DNA from 4 places in the Spartinivicinus marinus genome. Region 4 is predicted to be linked to each of the others. Evidence: predicted binding sites of a transcription regulator. Region 4 holds the regulator's gene; each other region holds the start of a gene.

Evidence for each region. The regulator sigma-54, encoded in region 4, starts transcription at its own class of promoters, with help from an activator protein. The targets are predictions, from matches to a motif close to TGGCACNNNNNTTGCTNT.
Region 1: the regulator sigma-54 is predicted to act here: its motif matches at 3,403-3,420, upstream of OQE68_RS30860 (PEP-CTERM sorting domain-containing protein).
Region 2: the regulator sigma-54 is predicted to act here: its motif matches at 2,630-2,647, upstream of glnA (glutamate--ammonia ligase).
Region 3: the regulator sigma-54 is predicted to act here: its motif matches at 3,255-3,272, upstream of OQE68_RS06540 (RtcB family protein).

Annotation. Positions count from the first base shown of each region.
Region 1 covers NZ_JAPJZK010000001.1:3,216,390-3,222,133, forward strand. The annotation lists gene ahr (NADPH-dependent aldehyde reductase Ahr) at 1-294, shown strand, start outside; gene OQE68_RS14500 (DUF4360 domain-containing protein) at 673-1,233, shown strand; gene OQE68_RS14505 (hypothetical protein) at 1,377-1,997, shown strand; gene OQE68_RS14510 (DUF4360 domain-containing protein) at 2,013-2,636, shown strand; gene OQE68_RS14515 (SdrD B-like domain-containing protein) at 2,861-3,223, shown strand; gene OQE68_RS30860 (PEP-CTERM sorting domain-containing protein) at 3,580-4,278, shown strand; gene argH (argininosuccinate lyase) at 4,364-5,744, opposite strand, start outside.
Region 2 covers NZ_JAPJZK010000001.1:2,176,319-2,182,062, forward strand. The annotation lists gene typA (translational GTPase TypA) at 1-732, opposite strand, end outside; gene thiI (tRNA uracil 4-sulfurtransferase ThiI) at 930-2,381, opposite strand; gene glnA (glutamate--ammonia ligase) at 2,916-4,322, shown strand; gene OQE68_RS09800 (DUF4124 domain-containing protein) at 4,602-5,231, shown strand; gene OQE68_RS09805 (DUF4124 domain-containing protein) at 5,348-5,744, shown strand, end outside.
Region 3 covers NZ_JAPJZK010000001.1:1,405,612-1,411,355, forward strand. The annotation lists gene OQE68_RS06530 (ATP-binding response regulator) at 1-1,308, shown strand, start outside; gene OQE68_RS06535 (hypothetical protein) at 1,314-1,685, opposite strand; gene OQE68_RS06540 (RtcB family protein) at 1,944-3,164, opposite strand; gene OQE68_RS06545 (HD domain-containing protein) at 3,386-4,033, shown strand; gene OQE68_RS06550 (NADPH-dependent FMN reductase) at 4,107-4,688, opposite strand; gene OQE68_RS06555 (GFA family protein) at 4,886-5,257, shown strand; gene OQE68_RS06560 (MFS transporter) at 5,308-5,744, opposite strand, start outside.
Region 4 covers NZ_JAPJZK010000001.1:1,229,612-1,235,355, reverse strand. The annotation lists gene rapZ (RNase adapter RapZ) at 1-60, opposite strand, end outside; gene ptsN (PTS IIA-like nitrogen regulatory protein PtsN) at 219-680, opposite strand; gene hpf (ribosome hibernation-promoting factor, HPF/YfiA family) at 704-1,012, opposite strand; gene OQE68_RS05810 (RNA polymerase factor sigma-54) at 1,195-2,715, opposite strand; gene lptB (LPS export ABC transporter ATP-binding protein) at 2,971-3,696, opposite strand; gene lptA (lipopolysaccharide transport periplasmic protein LptA) at 3,703-4,218, opposite strand; gene lptC (LPS export ABC transporter periplasmic protein LptC) at 4,202-4,786, opposite strand; gene OQE68_RS05790 (KdsC family phosphatase) at 4,783-5,325, opposite strand; gene OQE68_RS05785 (KpsF/GutQ family sugar-phosphate isomerase) at 5,322-5,744, opposite strand, start outside.

The DNA of each region.
Region 1 (5,744 bases), 2.0 Mb from region 4:
GTCAAGCTGGACTGGAATCTTTACCTTTCAACACTCAAACCCAAAGGACGTTTACATTTTGTCGGGGCAACTTTGGAGCCGCTTGATATCAATGTTTTTGGCTTAATCATGCAGCAACGTTCTATTTCTGGCTCGCCAGTAGGCAGTCCTGGCAATATTGCAAAAATGTTAGAATTTGCCGCTCAACATAATATCAAGCCAATGGTTGAAATGTTTAAATTTAGTCAAGTCAACGAAGCTTTGGCCCATTTAGAAAGTGGCAAGGCGCGTTATAGAATAGTATTAGAGAAATAAAAAACATATGCTCGTCACGAATGACTTTAGAATGTCTGGATTTTCTTGTTAGAAGAGTCCTAGACGATTTTTCCAAAGAATAATTCGCGAAGAGTATAGAAGTGTAGCTTATTGCATATGAATATATTTCATAGTTTTATTTTTGTGTAACATTACAAAAAACAAAAAAATTAAAAAGAGAATATTTGTTGATCTGAGTCTATGCAGCTGGCATTATTTTGTCCTTTTATTGTTGCAGTATTTTTTAGCAATAACCATTGAAGCTTATTTGGTTTGCTAGCAGCTGTAATTAGCCCTGATGTTAGGGTATCCAATAAAATAAGCGGTTTTCTCGGTAGTTCTTAATTACTTTCAAGGATGAATAGATAAGGATAGACCATGAAATACGTTGCACTTGTTTCCAGTTTGGTTATTTCAGCTTCTTCATTAGCTTATGGAGATGGTATAGGGATAGATCCAGAAAAGGTTCGTTTCTTAGGTGGCTGTTCCGGTTTGGTTGATACTAACCCTGATAAGTCATTTGATATTATTTTTGATGAGCAACCCCAGGCTGAGGCCTATGGTGGGCGTGAGCGGAAAACCTGTGTTGTGAAGTTTCCGATTCAAATGCCTGCTGGTTATCAGCTGGCAATTAGTCGGGTAGGGTTTGAAGGGGTTGCAATGATTCAATATAACGGGAAAGGACAAATTGTATTACGTCACCGCTTGGCAGGTACTACTGGAAATGCGGCGATTCAAGAGTTTTTCCCAAGTAACTTTCCTCAAAATATAACAGTTAATAAAAACTTTGCTGGTTACTCATTTTCGCCTTGCGGTCAGACAGTCACATTTAAAACGTCTATAACCGTAGAGGCAGAAAATGGCCGGGTAGTAATCGATGAAGCTGCAGGAAGAACTGTTAATTATGGTTATGAAATGGTTCAGTGTGGGCAGTTTTAACTGAAAACCAGGCAAATAACTGATGTGTAATCTGGAAGCCTTTTAACCTGAGTATTTCTTCACTGAGGTGCATGAAAATATTTTCTGTAGCCTGTTGAATCATTTGGGGTTAGGCTTCCTTATACTGTAAAAAGGCTTTTACCATGCAATATAAAAAGCTTTTATTTAAGAGCGTATCAGCATTATTTTTGATTTCTGCTGTTACTCATTTAAATGCAAATCAACTTATTTCATCAAATAGCACTGACTCAATAATTAGTGATATTAAATTTTTAGGCGACAGTTGCAATGAAAGTGCAACGGTTAAATATGATCCGGTATCTGGCAATACCCTTATTAGTTTTGAAAATCTGGTAACGACAATAGGGCCTGAGAAGCTTCAAGATAGGGCGATATGTGTTATCAAATATGTATTATTAGTACCACAACAACAACGAGCAATTATCCCAGCCATTACTGTAACTGGTGCAACCGAGTCTACAGAAGCAAGTAAACACTCGGTAAGTTTACGCTATCGACAAGCGGGTGGGGTTGGGGAGGCATCTATCTGGCAGTTTAGTGGGTTGGCGAAAGGTAATGTTGCCTTAACTAAGCCTATGAGCAATAAAATCAATAGCTGTGGCCAATCTCTTAATTTAAAAGTATCCATAACTGTTGATACAGAGTTTCTAAATCGACTGAGTGTCCCCACAGAGTATCAATCTACGGTTATTCGTTCCTTGGTTTTACCTAAGGTAGAGTTGCAAGACTGTCTGGCAGAATAATAGAGTAAATAGAAAATGCCCTTCTCAAAAAATATATTGGTTTACGCAATTAGTTTATACCCTGTTGTTGGTTTTGCTATTACCCCGGAGTTTGAACGCATTGTTATACCCAGCAGTACCTGGTGCCCAGAGACTAACCCTTTATGTACTTGTAAAGGGGTAGCTGCTGATGCTAATGATGATGGCACAATTGACTTAATATTTAACCAATTTCAAGCAGTTTCAATGAATAGTAATGAAGTAGAAACAAGTTGTTCTATTCAAATCCCACTGATCATTCCTGAAGGCTATCAGGTAAGCTTTAGCCGTTTAGGGATAGAGGGCACCGTTAGCTTAAATGAGGAGGGAGAGGCTGGAGTTATCATTCATCAAAGTATGTCTGATGATGGTATAACCTCCCCCTATTATGCTGTTAGGGGGCGGCAAAATTACTATTATGATTATGGCAGCTTGCAAGATGTTGTTTTCGACTCTTGGGGAGAGCCAATTTATACGAGCTGTGGTAATGAGCGGGTTTATTTAGTTGCAAAAATTAACCTTATAGCTAAAGGGTTAAAAACCGTACTTAATATTGATGAAGGAGCAGCAACGGTTAAATTTAAAATAGATTATCAGCGCTGTCATGCATCTCGCGAATGATTTAAGGAGGGGTAGGTAATTGCACCTATCCCTGTAGGCTTTCTGTAAGTATCTCAGCAGGGTTTGAAACCTGCTTTATGAACCACATCATATTTACTCAACTCCTTTTGTTATACGCGTCATACTAATAAAACCAGGTTGTTTGAATATTGATCAATTCTGGTACCTTATCGGCATTGATTAAGAACTTGAATATCAATTCTCTTTTAGCCAGGGTTTTTACAATGTCGAAAAAAATACTTTCAGTTTCAATTTTATTAAGCGTATTTTCTCTTTCTGCTGTCGCAACGGCTGATAATGTTTCGATTAGTGACCATATTTGGAATGACAAAAATGCCAATGGTATTCAAGAAGATAACGAGCAAGGCATTAATGGTGCTGCGGTTCAGCTGCTAACATGTAAAGGTACTCAGGTAGCTTCTACAGTAACAGCATTAAATGGAAACTATCAGTTTTCTGGTATTAAGCCGGGTAGCTATAAAATACGGTTTGTCTTAAAAAGTGGTAAAGAGTTCACATATAATGGTCCACAGATGAAAGGTGGAATTAATAATAAAGTCATCGTATCTCCTTGGGGGGCTTGCTAATTATATTTGTTTTTTAACGACTTTCCTGGCCGGGTGGTTTGCTTACCACCCTTTAATTCTCGCCAAACTTCAATTATATTTTCTACAAACTCACTTCTCTCTTGCTTCTGCTTCACACTCTAAAGTTTAATAAAGTCTCATTTTATCTTAATAATTAAGTCAGATTAATTTACATTTATTGCCATAAATCTTGCTAAGTAGCGTGATTTAAAGGAATTTTTTGTTGGCCTGAATTTTGCCTATCTAGTGCTTGCTAAAAGCATTGTTCACGTTGCTAAACCTTCTCAGTAAAGTCTGAAAAGAGCAGGGAAGCATCTTGTGAAGTAGGTCAATAATTTTCTCAGGAGTATTACGAAGTGAAAATAACGAAAATAGGGCTAATGACTTGCGCACTTACATTTGTTGGCATGCAGGCTCAGGCTGGTTTAATTAAAATTGATAATCAACATAGCATTGATTCGAATGATTTAGTGGCGTCAGTAAGCTATGGTGGGAAAAACTTTGGTCCAGGTCTGCATCCGGTTGGCGATGCTAATCCTCATACTGGCAGATATACCTTCTGGCCTCATGGCAACGCCATGAACAAAAACCTCACCTTAACTTATGCAAATCCAATTAAAAATAGAGCTGGTAAAGATGGTGCTATTTTTATGTATCGGCCTTCTATTATCTGGGGTGGTACTATTGGTGTAACCATTAATGGCGTTTATAAAGATATTTTTGCTGATAACCTGATTGGCCCTGGAATAAGTACAGCTAATCAACGCCGAGGTGTTTTTGCTGGTTTATTTGACCTTTCTGACTTTAACCTTTCAGTAGGTGAAAGCATTAATAGCATTCAAATTTCAGCTTCCCGTAAAACAATTGGTGCTTATAACGGTCGTTTCATTAACGTTGAAATTGGTAATGGATCTGATGTGCAGTTTGCTGGTGCTGGTGGCCTTCACTATGTTGACCCAGTCAATCCGGTTCCTGTTCCAGGTAGTATTGCACTATTGGGCCTGGGTTTAGGTCTTTCTGCTATGGGTATGAAAAAGCGTAAGCAAAAAGCGTAATTTATTACTCATTACAACCGAATTAAAAAAGGGTATACATCGTATACCCTTTTTTATTGGTTATTTTATTTTAGCAGTGTCTTTTTTATCTTGATGCTAATAATTCTCTAGCTCTTTCAATAGCTGCTTTCACCTGAGCGGGTGCTGTGCCGCCAATATGGTTTCTCACATTCACTGAGCCTTCCAGGGTGAGTACATCGAATACATCCTGCTCAATTGTGTTGGAAAACTGCTGTAGCTCTTCCAAACTCATTTCAGAAAGGTCTTTATTTTGGGCAATGCCATAGGCAACTGCTTTACCTACAACCTCATGGGCATCGCGGAAGGGCATCTGTTTTTTTACTAAATAATCGGCTAAATCAGTGGCAGTGGAAAAACCACGTTTGGCTGCTTCATACATACTTTCTTTATTAGCTTTTATCGCTGGTACCATATCAGCATAAGCACGCAGACAGCCCTTCAGATTATCTACGGTATCAAATAAAGGCTCTTTATCTTCTTGGTTATCTTTGTTGTAAGCTAATGGTTGAGATTTCATTAAAGTGAGTAATGAAATTAAATGGCCGGTGATACGCCCTGTTTTTCCTCTTACCAGCTCAGGTACATCGGGGTTTTTCTTTTGTGGCATGATAGAAGAACCAGTACAAAACCTATCGGGCAACTCAATAAAATTAAATTGGGCTGAAGTCCAGAGAATTAATTCTTCAGAAATACGCGACAAATGAGTCATGATTAAACTGGCCGCTGAACAAAACTCAATGGCAAAATCCCGATCGCTAACAGAATCTAACGAATTTTCACTGGGTTTGCTAAAGCCTAATTGCTGCGCAGTAAACTCACGATCAATCGGGTAGGTAGTGCCCGCTAAGGCTGCAGCGCCAAGTGGTGATATATTCACCCGCTTGCGGCAGTCCTGTAGGCGTTCATAATCACGGCTGAGCATTTCAAACCAAGCCATTAGGTGGTGACCAAAAGTGACGGGTTGGGCGGTTTGTAAATGGGTAAAGCCTGGCATAATGGTCTCAGTTTCTTGCTCAGCCAGATTAGCCAAATTTTGTTGTAGCCGGGTGATTTCCTGGCAGATAACATCAATTTCATCGCGTAAATACAGGCGTATATCGGTAGCGATTTGATCATTACGAGAGCGGCCCGTGTGGAGCTTTTTGCCAGTAATGCCAATGCGGTCAGTTAGGCGTGCTTCAATATTCATATGAATATCTTCCAAGGCCACAGACCACTCAATTTCACCGGCTTCAATGGCTGTTTGAATATCCTGCAAGCCTTGTTGAATATCGGACAACTCTTGATCAGTTAAAATGCCAACCTTATTTAGCATGGCTGCATGGGCCAGGGAGCCGCTGATATCTTGTCGATAAAGTCGCTTGTCAAAATCAATTGATGCAGTAAATTTGGCCACAAATTGATCTGTTGGCTCTGAGAAGCGTCCCCCCCATTGTTGGTTGGCA
Region 2 (5,744 bases), 950 kb from region 4:
ACCTTCGCGGCCAACGACTGCAACAGGTGTATTTGGTGCTAACTGTCCACGAGTCACTCGGCCTACGCCGATAACACCCAGGTAACTACTGTAGTCCAGTGCTGAAATCTGCATCTGAAAAGGACCATCAACATCTATGGTAGGCACAGGCACTTTATCAACAATCATTTCAAACAGAGGTGTCATGTCATCTTGTAATGACTCTGGGTCATCACCAGCAACTCCATTTAGTGCTGAGCAATAAATAATGGGGAAATCTAGTTGCTCTTCAGTAGCCCCCAAACGATCGAATAAGTCAAATACCTCATCAATTACCCAGTCAGGTCTGGCGCCAGGGCGGTCAATTTTATTGACTACTACGATTGGCTTTAATCCTTGCTCAAATGCTTTTTGGGTAACAAAACGAGTTTGTGGCATTGGGCCATCAACAGCGTCAACCAGCAGCAATACGGAATCAACCATCGATAGCACCCGCTCAACCTCACCACCAAAGTCGGCGTGGCCTGGGGTGTCCACAATGTTTATGCGGTAATCTTGCCAGGTGATCGCAGTATTTTTGGCCAGAATGGTAATGCCACGCTCACGCTCTTGGTCGTTGGAGTCCATGATCCGCTCAGTACCGATATCACGGCGTTCTAGGGTTCCAGACTGCTGTAATAGCTTGTCTACCAAAGTAGTTTTGCCATGGTCTACGTGAGCAATAATGGCAATATTTCTTAACTTCTCAATCACAGAGGGTGCCTCTACAGTAAAACAACTACAATCTGAAGTGGCCTAAGAGCAGCACCCTAGAAACAAGCATGTTAGTAGGGGCATTCCTATAGTAAATGCCAGAATTAGTAAGTTGTCTTACCAATTCAACGTCTTCAGCTAGAAAATCCAGAAAATTTTGGTGCGGTAGTTTACCACCGATCCACTAAGAAAGTTCACTAGGGACGATAAACTTTGATGTTTTCGTAACCCTCGTCCTTTAAATGCATGGCATGTAAGCGGCTCATCACGCCTTTATCACAATAAAGCATATATTGTTGATTAGCATCGAGCTGCTTAAATACAGTATTTAGTTGATAGAAAGGAATGGTTTTTACTTCATTCTTATCCATTTTTAGCGGACTTAGTTCTTCTTCAGTGGGATGGCGGATATCAAGAATCACACTATTAGGAAGTGGAATACTCAGCACCTCAACCTCAGCCGCTTTTAAGTCATCCTGAATAATATCGTTGATTAACACTTCTCGACGATCTGCAACAGCTTTATCCAATACAGTAAAGTCAAAGTTTGACTCAACATCTTCGACTTTATGCCGTCTTGCCCGCGTAGTTGGATTAACCGATATTACGCCGCAATATTCAGGAATATTTTTAGCGAAATCTTCAGTGCCAATGGCTCTAGCCGTGTTGATAATATCCTGCTTATCCATGGTAATTAAGGGGCGAATAACCAGGTTATCAGTTACCTCATCAATGACTGATAAATTTGCTAGGGTTTGGCTAGAAACCTGTGCAATCGCCTCACCGGTTACCAGCGCCTCTACCTCTAGGCCCTCAGCTACTTGGCTGGCAGCTCGCAACATCATTCTTTTCAGCACCACCCCCATGTAGGATTTATCAATATTTTGCAAAATTTCTGCTACAACAGGCTCAAAAGGCACCGTGACAAACTTTACCCGATGAGATGAGCCAAACTTATTCCACAGGTAATAGGCAACTTCTTTAACCCCAATTTCATGGGCATGGCCACCTAAATTGAAAAAACAGAAATGGGTGAGCAGCCCCCGTTTCATGGTTAAAAAGCTAGAAACCGTTGAATCAAACCCACCCGAAATAAGCGATAAAACGCCGTCTTGTGTTCCCAAAGGAAAGCCACCCAGCCCAGGTAATGCACTCTTCACCACATAAAAGCGCTTATTTTTTATTTCCAGCTTAACGGTAATATTAGGGTCTTTTAGTTTAATGGAAGTCTCTGCAATTCTTTGGTGCAATCCGCCGCCAATATATCGTTCTGCCTCTGTAGAGGTAAACTCATGATGGCCAGAGCGCTTACAACGCACGCAGAAAGAATGACCAACCAACGAATCTCCAACAATGGCAGCCACTTTATCGAGCATATCGTCGAGATCAACCAGAGGATAATCCACCACTTCCAGCACTAGGCAAATACCAGGAGTATGGGTGAGTTTTTCTGCTATTTGCTGGGTAACAGCTTTATCATCCTGTTGCGTGACAACCTCGATTTTATCCCAGCTCCCTACCACCTCAATTTCAGGGTCTATTGGCTTCAACGTCCAACGAATGTTACGTCGTAACTGTTTAACAAACCGTTGACGAACCGGCTTACTTTTAATGGTGATTTCAGGAAATAATTTAACAATGAATTTCATGGAGGGGATTTCATCTGATTGCAACTAACATGTAGCAAACTATTATACAAAAACCAGCTATCATGATCACTAAACCAAAGCAGTCTTTAAGTAGTCCCACCAGTCGTTAGTATAAGTTGCTATCAAAAAGCGCTTGAGTAGTGCGTTTTTATTTTAGCGCACCACTTAAGTGCATTGCTGTTTTATTTTTTTGAGCTTCCAAATTGCACTCACCCTGATTTTTCTGGTTTAGCCGAAAATTAGCGTGATGGCATGACTATTGCTACTGGTCGCGATGAAGCTGCGGTGAAATAGTCGTTGAGAAGTTTTTTGGTGCATTCATCTCAACCGGAGTGGCCAACAGTTTATTAATCAAAAGGATGATTCAAGCAGTGACTGCCGAACGAATGTTGTTTCTCAAGCTTAATTGATCAACATCAGTAAGCCTTTAAAGCAATAAGTTCTTAATAATTAAAACAAAACCCTATAGCTTGAAGTCATCCAAATACAACCAGTTAGACCGAAATCGGCTTATAGACCTCTGGAGAAAACAGCATGTCAGCGAATACTCTGAAGTTAATTGAAGAAAACGATGTAAAGTGGGTAGATCTGCGCTTTACCGACACCAAGGGAAAAGAGCAGCACGTTTCTATCCCAACCAGTGAAATTGATGCAGAATTTTTTGAGGTCGGCAAAATGTTTGATGGCTCATCAATTGCTGGCTGGAAAGGCATTAATGAGTCTGACATGATGCTGATGCCCGATGACTCCACTTCAGTTATCGACCCTTTTACTGATGAAAACACCTTAATTTTACGCTGCGACATTATTGAGCCTGCTACCATGCAAGGCTATGAGAGAGACCCTCGCTCTGTTGCTAAGCGTGCTGAAGATTACTTGAAATCAACTGGTATTGGCGATACAGCTTTCTTTGGCCCAGAGCCAGAATTTTTTGTATTTGATGATGTGAAGTGGAAAGCAGACATTTCAGGTTGCTCTTACGAAGTTAACTCAGAAGAAGCTCATTGGGCCTCTTCTGAAGCCTTTGAAGGGGGCAATATTGGCCACCGCCCAAGAGTAAAAGGGGGCTACTTCCCTGTACCTCCTGTGGACTCTCTCCATGACCTGCGTGCAGCTATGTGTGCCTCAATGGAAGCCATGAACCTGCCTGTTGAAGTTCATCACCATGAAGTAGGAACCGCTGGACAATGTGAGATTGGAACTCGCTTTAATACCCTGGTGAAAAAAGCCGATGAAACCCAAATTTTGAAATATTGCGTGCACAATGTTGCTCACCACTACGGTAAAACGGCTACTTTCATGCCTAAGCCGTTAGTAGGTGATAACGGTAATGGAATGCATGTACACCAGTCTATTTCTAAGAATGGTGAAAATATTTTCTCTGGTGACGGCTATGCGGGGCTTTCTGAAACTGCACTGTACTACATAGGCGGTATTATTAAGCATGCTAGAGCATTAAACGCCTTTACCAATGCTTCCACAAACTCCTTTAAGCGGCTTATACCAGGCTTTGAAGCCCCCGTAATGCTGGCTTACTCTGCGCGTAACCGCTCAGCTTCTATTCGGATTCCTTATGTAAATAGTCCTAAGGCTCGCCGGATTGAAGTACGCTTCCCAGACCCAACCGCCAACCCTTATCTGTCTTTTGCTGCCATGTTAATGGCTGGCCTGGATGGAATTAAAAACAAAATTCACCCTGGTGATGCTGCAGATAAAGACTTATACGATCTGCCACCTGAAGAAGCTGCTGAGATCCCAACTGTGGCGACCAGCCTAGAAGAAGCATTGGATGCTTTAGATCAAGGCCGCGACTTTCTAAAAGAAGGTGGCGTATTCAGTGATGATATGATTGATGGCTACATTGAGCTTAAGCGTGAAGAATGCGAGCGAGTCAATCAAACCACTCACCCTGTTGAGTTTGATTTGTACTACAGCGTGTAGCTAGCCGTAGCACTAAACGCTATCAGCACATCATCATAAAGCCCTCAGCTTGAGGGCTTTGCTACACCAGCGCTACCCATTTCCCAAAAGCCAACCAAAGCTTTCTCAGGTGTTCCTTACTTAACGAAAATTTCATTGCAGTTCAAAAACTGAAATGATGTCCACTTTATTAACTTTGCATGTCTATGGTTAAGGGTTTAGAGTTTTAATTAGTGTTGCACCCTAATTAAGTAGCATTTAGCACTTATTCCTTTCTAAGTCAGACAGGAACTCCCTCTTATGTTTAAACCAGCGTCATTACTATTATGTGCATTAACTGCCACACTACCTTGGGCAGCCAGTTACGCAGATATTTATAAAACCGTGGATGACGAAGGTAATGTTAATTTTACCGATGCTCCTGGAGACAAGCCTGCCGAGCAGGTAAAACTCAAGCCCAGCACCATTATTTCTCCTCCAACCATTGTGCCACCCGACCCTCAGGCACCTAGCAGTGCAGACAGTTTCAGCTATCGCTCTCTCACGATTAAAAAGCCAGTAAGTGGTGCCACCATTGCTTTAAATGGTGATGTAACTGTACTCGCAACTATCAGCCCTAGATTAAGACCAGCAGATAGATTGCAGCTAGTTGTCGATGGCAAAGCCCATGGCAATAAACAAAAAGGGTTAAGCTTTAAGGTCAAAAACCTAGGACGTGGCCCACATACTATTGATGTGCAGGCACTTAACTCAAAAGGAAAAATATTAAATACTGCTAGTGTAACGGTTTATTCACACAACCCATCAGGCATTAAAAACACAGCCACTCCTTCTGGTTCTCCATCACTGGCTCCACAAGCACCAATGGCTCCACAAGCTCCTACCGCCCCAAGAGCCCCAAACGCTCCGACTGTCCCTGCAGGAGGATAACCCTCCTTAACCAATAGTGTTTTTCCAAATACAAAGCACTTTAGGTAAATAGCGTCTAAAAATAACAGTAATGGACTTACAGATACTTCTCTCCAACAGAATGGACTCTTACTGTTATGTTATTAAAAACAACTTCTTTGCTTTGCATGTTGATTGCCTTGCTTGCCATTACTGCCAGCCAGGCCGAAATTTATAAAGTGGTGGATGAAAGGGGGAATATTAATTTTACTGATGAGCCTGGGGATAACCCCGCAGAGCCAGTAAAGTTAAAGCCTAGCAGTATTATCTCACCACCTCCCGTTATACCAATTAACAACCAGGTTTCCGAAGCAGAAGGCCAGCGAGGCTATAACTTTTTTACGATTAAACAGCCACTGGAAGGAGAAACCATTCGAAATGCAGACAACCTTAAAGTCAGCACTGACATTTCTCCCAAACTAAAAGCAAGTGATAGCTTACAGCTTTATTTAAATGGAAAGCCTTATGGTAAGAAGCAAAAAGGCGCAAGCTTTA
Region 3 (5,744 bases), 180 kb from region 4:
AAGGCCAGTGCTGACACCAATGGCATAACCGTTATTTTTCTATCTGCTCTCGATGAAACCAAAGATAAAGTCAAAGGGCTTAATCTAGGTGCAGTTGACTTCATCTCTAAGCCATTTCAACCAGAGGAAGTACTGGCCCGAGTTGCTACTCAACTTAAAATTCACCGACTCGAGCGCGCGCTCTCGGAAAGAAACAAGCAACTAGAAGCTGATAATCAACGCATTCTGGAAGCCATGACGGAAGGGATTTTTGGCCTGGATCAAAAAGGTTGTATCACTTTTGTGAATGCGGCAGCGAACCGGATGACAGGGTTTAGTGAAGATGACTTGATAGGAAAAGAGCTCATCAACATTCTGCTTAAACCAAACGACCCTGAAACTGTGCCTATCTTAAAGACCTTGCAAGATGGTTCAGAGCAGCACATAGAAGAAGATGTGTTCTGGCACCACAATGGTCATCACTTCCCAGTCACATACTCAGTTACACCAATCAATACTGATCACCACCCTTCTGGTGCTGTTGTGGTCTTTAAAGACATTACTGAGCGCAAGCAAAATGAAGAGGCGCTGCAAAAGGCACTGGATGAATTACAAGAGCAAAAAGAACGTCTGACTCATGTTTCCCGGTTAAGCACTATGGGAGAAATGGCCGCTGGATTTGCCCATGAAGTAAACCAACCATTAACTGCCATTTGTAACTATGCCCAGGTATGTAACCGGATGATTCAGCGTGACCCTTTAAATAAGGAGTCACTTTCTGAAGCCCTGGAAAAAATCGGTACCCAAGCCAGGCGGGCAGGCGATATTATCGCGCGCATCCGCAGCTTTGTGAAAAAACCTGCTCACTGCCTTGAGAAAGTCGACTGCAATAAATTAATCAGTGATGTAGTTAAATTAGCAGAAGTAGATGCCCGCAATAACAATATGGAAATTCACCTGGATCTTGCTGATGAATTACCACTCATTGAGGCTGACCCAGTGCAAATACAACAGGTTGCCCTTAATTTGATTCGTAATGGTATGGAAGCAATGGGAGACCGGGAAACCCGTGATATTGGAGTTTGGGTTAAAACAGAGCTTGATAAAAACCATCAGTTTGTCAAAGTATCTGTTATTGACCGTGGCCACGGGCTAACAGAAGACGCTGCTGATAAACTATTTCACCCCTTCTTTACCACAAAAAGCTATGGTATGGGGATTGGCCTTTCCGTTTGTGAGTCGATTATATCGACCCACGGCGGTAAGTTGCGATTTGAAAATAACCCTGAAGGCGGCGCTATTTTTTATTTTACCGTCCCCACAGTTTAAACCTGTTATTTTATGCCTAAGGTACTGGGTTTAACAGGCTTCATTAGCTGGTCTACCTCTACATATTTAATATAATGTAGCTGTTGTAGACTGCTAATGGTGTCTTCAAGCTCAGCCTCATTTGAGGCCGCCACACAAATAATTAACCCTTTCTCTTGAAATGGACGAATAATTTGCAACTGCTGTTGCCCAACCATACCTGCGACATAATCTAATGTTTGCGGGCTTTGGCGATCTTGCAGCGTTTTAAACATAACAATCAACCGAGCAGATGCTTGGCTGGATAGCGTACAATTATGCCCCGCGATAGCTTGCCCCACTGACATTTGAATAGCGATAAATACGAATCCAACTGAAAAGATTATTTTGCGCAACATGGGCTATTTCCTTATAAAGGGCACCTCTAACAATAGAGGCATCTATAAAACAATTGATGCATAAGCAGTCCTGATTATTTCACAAGAAAAAGTGACAGCCAATGCAACAACTATTATCGCCTAACGCCCACCTAACACCTAGATGTATCAATATATTTACAGGTATTGTAAGCAAGATATCTTTTTCCTAAAAAAAGATATTTTATAAGCAGATATCGCTAAAAAGGCTATTTTTCCCAATGAACTATTCTTTTAATACTAGCCTTTAACACACACTACTTGCTTTAAGGTATGGACGATTTCCACTAAATCTTGCTGAGCCTTCATTACCTTCTCAATGGGTTTATAAGCAGCTGGGGTTTCATCAATCACGTCCTTATCTTTACGACACTCAACACCTTTGGTTGCTGCTTCATGCTCTTCCATTGTCACTAGTTTTTTGGCCTTAGTTCGCGACATAACACGCCCTGCGCCATGACTACAGCTATGAAAACTTTCTGGGTTACCCAACCCTCTTACGATGAAGGATTTTGCCCCCATACTGCCAGGAATAATACCAAACTGCCCATCTTTAGCAGAAACAGCACCTTTTCGAGTCACTAGTACATCCTTACCATAGTGATGCTCTCTAGAGACATAGTTATGGTGACAATTAACAGCCATCATCTCTGCTGAAAACGGTCGCTGTAGCGCTTGTTGAACTGCGTGAATCACTCTCTTCATCATCACTTGACGGTTAGTAAACGCATATTGCTGTGCCCATTCAACAGCTGCTATATATTGCTCAAATGACTCACTGCCTTCTGATAAATAGGCCAAATCCCTATCAGGCAAATGAATATGCCAACGCTCCATTTCTTGCTTGGCTTTTTCAATAAAATAGGTACCAATTCGATTACCAACGCCTCTAGAGCCACTATGCAACATAAACCATACGCTATCAGCCTCATCTAAACACACCTCAATAAAGTGGTTACCTGTACCCAACGTGCCTAAATGATTAATGTTATTAGTTTGTTGCAATACGTGATGTTGCTCAGCCAATAGTTCAAACGGTTTTTTTAATGGCTGCCAGGCATGGATAACATCACTTGGTATTTCTCCCCAGGCACCTTTATCTCTGCCTTTTCTGGCTCGCGCTGATCGTCCATGGGGTACAGCTACTTCAATTGCATGTCGAATGCCGTATAAATTATCAGGCAAGTCAGCTGCAACCAAACTGGTTTTAACAGCCATCATTCCACAGCCAATGTCAACACCAACCGCTGCGGGAATAACAGCTCCAAACGTAGGTACTACACTACCAATGGTCGCGCCTTTACCTAAATGAACATCAGGCATTACCGCCACCCATTTATGAATAAAGGGCAGGCTGGCAATATTATGTAACTGTTGTTTAGCCGCGTCTTCAAAAGGTAAGCCACAGGTCCATGCCTTGATGGGAGACTGACCTTTTTGATGAATAACTTCGTATGACATAATAAACTTCCAATAACCGAGATAATTTCTTGTCAGCTAATTGCCGGTTGCTACTTATTTAAACTGACTTACAACACTTTAAAATTATGTATAGCACTGACCATGCCAACAATCATACAAAGATCTAAGCCATTGATTTCATTTAATTTATGGTATTTACCCTATACACCTTCTCTTACAAATATATCTATATAGATATACGATTATCCATAAAGATACAGATGAATAACAATTTACTTGACAACTATTGGCTCAGCTACATTCAACCCTCTCATGCCAAACACACCTTAGTTGTAAAACAAATACTCAAAAAGCTAGCCAGGCAATATCGCCAACCTTGGCGGTATTATCATACGCTTAATCATATTGAGCAGATGCTGTTACTCTTTCAACAGTATGAGTCATCTATTAGCTCGCCACCAACAGTATTTTTTTCTATCTGTTTTCATGATTATTACTATTTACCTTGGCGGAAAAACAACGAAAAACGCAGTGCCACAAAAGCCATAAAAGAACTGCACAAACTTCATTTAGGCTCACTTAGCCATGATGTAGAGCAAATAATTTTAGCGACAGAAAAACACCTACCAATAGCAGACCAGTTTTCCACGAATAAAACAGACGCTGAATTATTATTAGATTTTGACTTAGCAATATTGGGCAGCCAATGGAAAAACTATCTACACTATTGCCAACAAATAAGAAAGGAGTATTGGTTTGTCCCCAAAAACAAATACCAAACTGGTCGCAAAAAAATATTAACGGCTTTTTTAAAACGAGAACAGTTGTATTTTAGTGAGCCGTTTTTCACTCAATTAGAACAACAAGCTAGAAAGAATATTCAGCGAGAAATTCAGTTATTAAGTTAAACAAGCTCAAGGGTAACTCTAATAATGCTTTATCCAGTCACGAATTAAAGCATTATTCAAAACAAGCAGCCTATTAATCTTTTAATTTTTTAACCATCTCAACTACATTACGCCCCAGTTTCAGCGCTGTTTCCTGATGCACATTATTAACCAAGCCACCTTGGTCATCAAATGCCTCATACGCCTTGCTTAACGCTAATTGTTTCGGTAAAGTAATACAGCCCAGTCCATCCAAAATAAAGCGTACATTCGGTAATGCTCTAATACCGCCCAGCCCACCAGGTGATGCACTCATTAAACTCACCACTTTCCCTTGAAAAGAAGCCAGTGCTGGCTCACCAGAAGATGGTCGAGACAACCAATCAATCAGGTTTTTTAGCGCTGCTGACAACCCACCATTATATTCTGGACTGGCTAACAAAAAGCCATCACTCTCAGCAAACAGTTGGTGAAGTTTTTTAGCATTTTCTGGGGCACCATTCGCTTGCTCATCGTCTTGATTTAAAATGGGTAGTGGATAATCCACTAAATCAATAAAAGTAACCTCGGCACCGGCCTGCTCAGCTCCTTTTGCCGCCACTTGAACCAGCTTTTTATTAACTGACTCTTTCCGCAAACTACCAGCAAAGGCGAGTAACTTGGGTTTGCTTGCCATTGTATTTCCCCCTTAATTTTAACTACTGCTTAGTTGTACTGATTTTTCTATAAAAGTATCTGCGAATGAAAGAAACGTCAACTACTATGACTAACACTTAATCAGCATTTAGAAATCATTCGTGAAAGTATAATTGTCACCTTGTTACCATATGTTGTATGTTTTAATAATGGAATAAAAAAATAAGTGGAGTAAAAATGGAAATAAAAACAGGCACCTGTCACTGCGGTAAAGTAGCATTTCAGGTTGAACTAGACAATGGGCTTGAAGAACTTAGACGATGCAACTGCTCACTATGCAGCCGTAAAGGCGCCATTATAGCCAGCGTGCCTCTTGATAAATTAACTGTTACCAAAGGCGCAGATAACCTCAGCCTTTATCAGTGGAATACAAATACAGCCAAACATTATTTCTGTAAAACCTGTGGTATTTACACTCATCACCAGCGTCGCAGTAACCCGGCACTATATGGTGTTAATGTTGCGTGTTTGGAAGGAGTTAATCCTTTCGATTTAAAAGATATAGCCACTGCTAATGGTGCTAGCCAGTCTCTGGTAGAAGAAGCTTAAAACTACAAACAACCCGCCTGCTTTATACCTCTGGCGGGTCTTATTTTCCTTCACTCTGAAGAAGATTTAATCCTTAATAACAAAAATGAACTTATAACTAAAAGTATTGCACAAACAACCCAAACCAGGGTAATACTATATTGTTCTGCAATAAAACCAAAAATTGATGAAGATAGAACACTACCGCCTGTTAATAATAATGAGTATACAGAAAGTGCCGCTGATCGATGATTGTTATCAGTATTGGTACTAATAATTACCCTTGCCGAACTAACCCCCAAGGTAAATAAGAAAAAGAACAATAAATAAAATCCAGCAAAGCTGGTTAAGCTACTTGCAAAAGCTAACAACAGCAACACTAATGCTGCAAAGAATCGGCTACCAAATAATAAAAACCGATGAGACTGTTTTAAAAGCTTGAGCAATAGTGGCGCTACTAATGCAGACACTCCAGCAACAATAAAGTATCCACTGGATACAACACCAA
Region 4 (5,744 bases):
TACATGTAAGCCTGTACTTTTACCTGAGCCTGAACGGCCACTGATTATTATTAACTTCATATATACGCAGAGTGTTTTGTAAATTCTTACTATAACAGAGTTTAAATGATATACGGCAGTTAATTAAATAATAGCCGCCAGAGAAGCTATTTAAGCGAATATCATAAGAAAGCTCTCTTGCACACGAACTTAATTATTAAAGGCTGGCGACGATAAATTTATGCAGTAGGAACGCTTTGGATTGCTATATCAAATAAGTCTGGATTAGTGTCTGCTTGGCGCAAGTTATTGCGGTAGCTTGAGTTTTCAAATCGAGTGGCAAGTTCTTGTAAGATGGCGAGGTGCTCGTTAGTGGCTTCGGCAGGAACAACCAGAGCAAAAATAACGTCCACAGGGTGCCCGTCTATTGCATCAAAGTCGATGCCTTCTTCCAGTTTAAGCAGGCAGGCAAATGGTTTGTGGCAGCTTTCAAGGCGACAATGGGGAATGGCAATCCCATTCCCAAAGCCTGTGCTACCTAACCGTTCCCGATTGATTAAGTTATCAAATAGCTCGTTAGCATCAATATTACTGGAATACTCGGCTAATAGGTTGGCAATAAGCTGTAAAACACGTTTTTTACTCCCCCCTTGCACCCCGGTAAGGGTGCATTGTGGGAGAAGGAATTGTTCTATTTTCATGCTTTTTAAATAAATAAACTACTTTAACGAATACTGGCTCCCTGAAGTCGATCCAGGGTTTTCTCTTTGTGCTTGCTTAGCTGTCGGGCTAGTTTATCACTAAGTAAGTCAATTGCTGCATACATATCTTCAGATTCTGCTGTGGCGGCAATATCAGCACCCCTTACGTGCAAGTTGGCTTCTGCTTTTTGACGGAGTTTCTCAACACTTAGGGTGATTTGCACGTTAGTAATGCTATCAAAATGGTTTTCAATGCGATCGAGTTTTTTGATGACATATTGGCGCAACGCATCAGTCACTTCTACATGATGACCACTGATGTTAACTTGCATGCAACGACCTCCTAATAGGACTTAATGGTTGTTAACCAGCTTTACTGAATTGTAAGGCTGATTGTCAACTGCTTCATTACTGAACTGAGTGTAATGCCAGCAGATTTGGTATTGCTTGTTGCTAGTCAATATAACGCATAGTTAAGCGCTAATCTGTTTATACCTTTACACATGCATCTACTTTATACCAGCCGCTTTCGTTCATTAGAAGGCGGGATGGATAGAGACTCACGATACTTGGCAATTGTTCGTCTTGCCACTTTGATGCCTTGCTCTTCCAGTAAGCTTGCAATTTTGCTGTCACTTAATGGTTTTTTAGGGTTCTCCACTGATACTAATTTTTTAATAATAGCTCGGATAGCCGTAGATGAGCACTCCCCTCCTGATGAAGTACTAACATGGCTCGAGAAAAAATATTTCAGCTCAAAGATACCTCGTGGTGTATGCATGAATTTTTGGGTAGTCACCCGGGAGATAGTAGATTCATGCATACCGACTGCTTCAGCGATATCGTGAAGGACTAGTGGCTTCATTGCCTCTTCGCCATACTCTAAAAAACCTCGCTGATGCTCAACAATGCGAGTCGCAACTTTCATTAGCGTTTCATTGCGGCTTTGTAAGCTTTTTAAAAACCAACGGGCTTCTTGCAAGTGGTTTTTCAGGTAAGTGTTATCTGAACTGCTATCAGCTCGCTTAACCAGTGATGCATAGTTGTTATTAATGCGCAGCTTCGGCGTCGCTTCGGCGTTGAGCTCTACCAACCAGCGGTCATTATGCTTTCTGACAAATACATCAGGAATCACATATTCTGTTTCGGATGACTGGATATCGGCTCCAGGTTTTGGGTTAAGAGCTTGAATCAATTTAATGCTTTCGGCTAGTTCTTCTTCTTTAAGCTTAGTACGACGCATAAGCTGATTGTAGTCATGATGACCCAACAAACCTAAGTATTTGGCTACAATCAATCTGGCGTTATCAAGAAAAGGAGTATCTTCAGGTAAGTGTGATAGCTGAATCTGTAAGCATTCCTGCAAGCTTCTTGCAGCAACACCAACGGGATCAAAGTGTTGGAGGCGCCTTAAGACTATCTCCACTTCCTCTAGGGACATTTCTAATTCTGGATCTAAGCCTTCCCAAATCTCTTCAGTGCTACAACTGAGATAACCATCATTATTGATTGCATCAATGATAGCAATTGCTACCAAACGGTCATTATCTGACATGGGGGTTAAATTAAGCTGCCAATCCAAATGACTATGTAAGGATTCAGTGGTGCCATTGCGGTTGCTGAAGTCATACTCGTCATCATCTGCTGGAGCTGAGCTGATAGGGGCTGAAGATGTCTGGTAGATATCATCCCAGGCGCTATCAACGGGAAGATCATTGGGAATTTCTTCTGACCAGCTGGTTTCTTCTGAGCCATCATGACTGCTTTCTGATGTACTGCTGTCGTCTTGGCTTTTGGTGGAGTCCGAACCATTTAGGCCCGAACTGTTGAGCTGCTGAGGATCGTTGTCATCACTGTTTGTTGATGAGTTGTTATCAGACTCATCAGTCAGCTCAAGCATTGGGTTGGATTCAAGCGCCTGTTGAACTTCTTGCTGTAAATCCAATGTGGATAGTTGGAGTAATTTTATGGCTTGCTGCAGCTGCGGTGTCATCGTCAGCTGCTGGCCAATTTTCAAAACCAGGGATGGCTTCATTGCTAAACAATTACCTTATAGTGCAATCGTGCCTGTTTTGATTTGGCAAAGTCAACAACAATGGAAGTGAATTCAAAAGCGGTTACCTGAGTTGCTGCTGAACAAGCGACTGAATGTTTCCATTGCACCTATTATTGATTTATTGATTTCAATTGTGTGTTTATTTCAGTTGTTTACAGTATTGCTATTGTTGTTTCTTGTACTGGCTTTTTAACTGAACTACTCAAAATTATATGAGTATCCTTGCCAGTTGTCTTATATTTTAAAGTCGTGTCCGAGGTACACTTCTTTGACTTGTTGGTTGGTCATTACCGTTTGGGCATCACCCTCTGCGATAATGTGTCCCTCACTAACTATGTATGCATTCTCGCAAATATCAAGTGTTTCTCGAACATGGTGATCAGTAATCAGTACACCAATACCACGGTCTTTCAGGTGCCAGACAATATCTTTAATGTCTTTCACCGAAATTGGGTCAACCCCAGCAAAAGGCTCATCAAGTAGGATGAAAGAAGGCTCAGTTGCTAAGGCTCTGGCAATTTCTACCCGGCGGCGCTCTCCACCAGATAAACTCATACCCTTACTGTCTTTTATATGGGTGATATTGAACTCTTCAAGTAGTGAGTTAAGTTTTTCTTGGCGTTGCTTCCGATTGAGCTCTTTACGGGTTTCTAAGATAGCCAGTATGTTTTCAGTAACAGTTAACTTACGAAAAACAGAGGCTTCTTGTGGTAAGTAGCCAATACCTGCTTGGGCTCGTCCATGCATGGGGAAGTGAGTGATATCTTGTTCATCAATCCAGACGCTGCCATGATCTGATTGGACTAAACCAACTATCATGTAGAAGCATGTGGTTTTTCCCGCACCATTAGGGCCTAGTAGGCCAACTACCTGACCACTTTTAATTTGCAAGGATACATCTTTTACAACAGCACGGCCTTTATAACTTTTGGCAAGGTGCTCAGCTTTCAATATACTCATATACGACTATTGTTTCTTTTTGCTACGGGGTTGCAGTACCATTTCAACGCGGCTTTCATTGGTTTTACCGCCTTTGGCATTCACTTTCTGGGTTTTGGCAAAGTAGTCTATTTGGCTGCCAGTAAAGGTATTTCCTTCTTGGAATAGTTTGGCATTAGTGATTACTTCTACTTTTTCATTGGTAGCGTAGTATTTGATCGTGCGGCCATAAGCTTTAATGAGTTCTTTGTTTTCTGCTGGCTTTTCCCGGTAGTGAGCAGGACGACCTACTGCAACAATTTTGTTAATGCCATTACTGTCTGAATAAAGAGTGACTTTATCACCTCTTATTTGAATTGTACCTTGGGTAATAATGACATTGCCGGTGTAAATGTATACACCAGACTTATCATCAATATCAGCACTTTTGGCTTTAATATTGATGGGCTTGTCTTTGTCATTGGGAAGTGCCCAGCTTAACAGGCTAAGCCCTGCAGCTGAGATAGCAATAATCCCTACAATCAAATTACTGATTAACTTCATAGTGTCCCCTGACATTAGAAAACAGTTGAATTCTATCTTTTGCTAAAAATGCCCGCATGCCAACCCCTTGGGTGATAGAGCCATTGGGGGATGTTATCACAACTGGGTGCTGAGTATCGGCGACTTCTTCCTCGGCATAAAGGGTTAAAAAGTCGGTTTTTAGTAAAGTGCCAAGTTCACCATTGGACTTAAGCTCTTTGACTCTGACCTGGTCAGATAGCTCAAGGATATCGCCACCAGGTAATAACCGCCCATGTCTAGCCGTGGTTTTCCATTGATCGCTACTATTTGCCTTGTATAAGTCAATATTGGGTTGTGCTAACAAAGACACGTCATTATGAGGGTAATGACTGATCTTATCTGCAATGAGTAAGTAATCTTTATTACCCTCTAAAGTAAATTGAGTAACACGAGGGTTTATTAAGTAGTAGTCTGGTGCTTGCTCAAGGTTATCTGCTAAAGGTTCATTTGAACTGGGCACTGGTGTTGAGGATGTGCCAAACGCAAGATAACCGCAGTAGGCAATTACTAGAATAGCAATTAAGCTAATAATACTGCTTCGATTCATTCGCTTGCCTGCATATAAGGCGTGAGTGCTGGCTGTAAGGTATTTTGTGCGCTCATAATGAAGTCGCAAACTTCTCTTACTGCACCTGCTCCCCCTAGTGTTTGAGTGACACCATCAGCATGCTGTTTCACCAGCCAATAACCATTGGGAACAGATAGGCCCAAACCTACTTGCTGAATGGCTGGTAAGTCAGGTAGATCGTCACCTAAATAAGCTATCTCATTCCAATCTAACTGAAGCTGTTGGCGTATTTCATTTAAAGCGACTCGCTTGTCTTCTCGGCCTTGCAATAACAACTCAATGCCTAAATCTTTTGCACGTTTTGCCACAACTGTCGTTTCTCGGCCCGTTATAATAGCAACTTTTACCCCTGTAGACTGGAGCATTTTGATGCCATGGCCATCTAAAATGTTAAAGGTTTTAAATTCTTGACCATCAGCAGTAAAGTACAGTCGACCATCAGTCATTACCCCGTCTACATCAAGCCCAAGAAGTTTAATCGCTTGTGCTTTGACTATTAATTGTGGATCAAGGTTCATACAACCCCTGCTTTGATAATGTCGTGTAAATGAATGACGCCTTCAATTTTGTTTTGTTGATTGACAACGACCAGGTTGGTGATTTTGTGGTCTTCCATAATATTTAAGGCTTCTGCCGCTAACATGTCGGCATTTACTGTTTTGCACTGAGTTGTCATAACCTGACTGATTGGAGTTGTATGGAGGTTGAGCTCCTGGTCTAAAACTCGGCGTAAATCACCATCGGTAAAAACACCCAATAGCTGGCTTTGTGAGTCAGCAATAGCTGTCATTCCTAGCCCCTTTTGGGAAATAACAATTAAAGCTTCCTTTAAAGGTGTTGATAAACTAACGATAGGAAGCTGTTGCCCAGTATGCATAATATCTGTGACTTTAAGTAGAAGCTTCCGGCCTAGACTGCCGCCAGGGTGTGAAAAGGC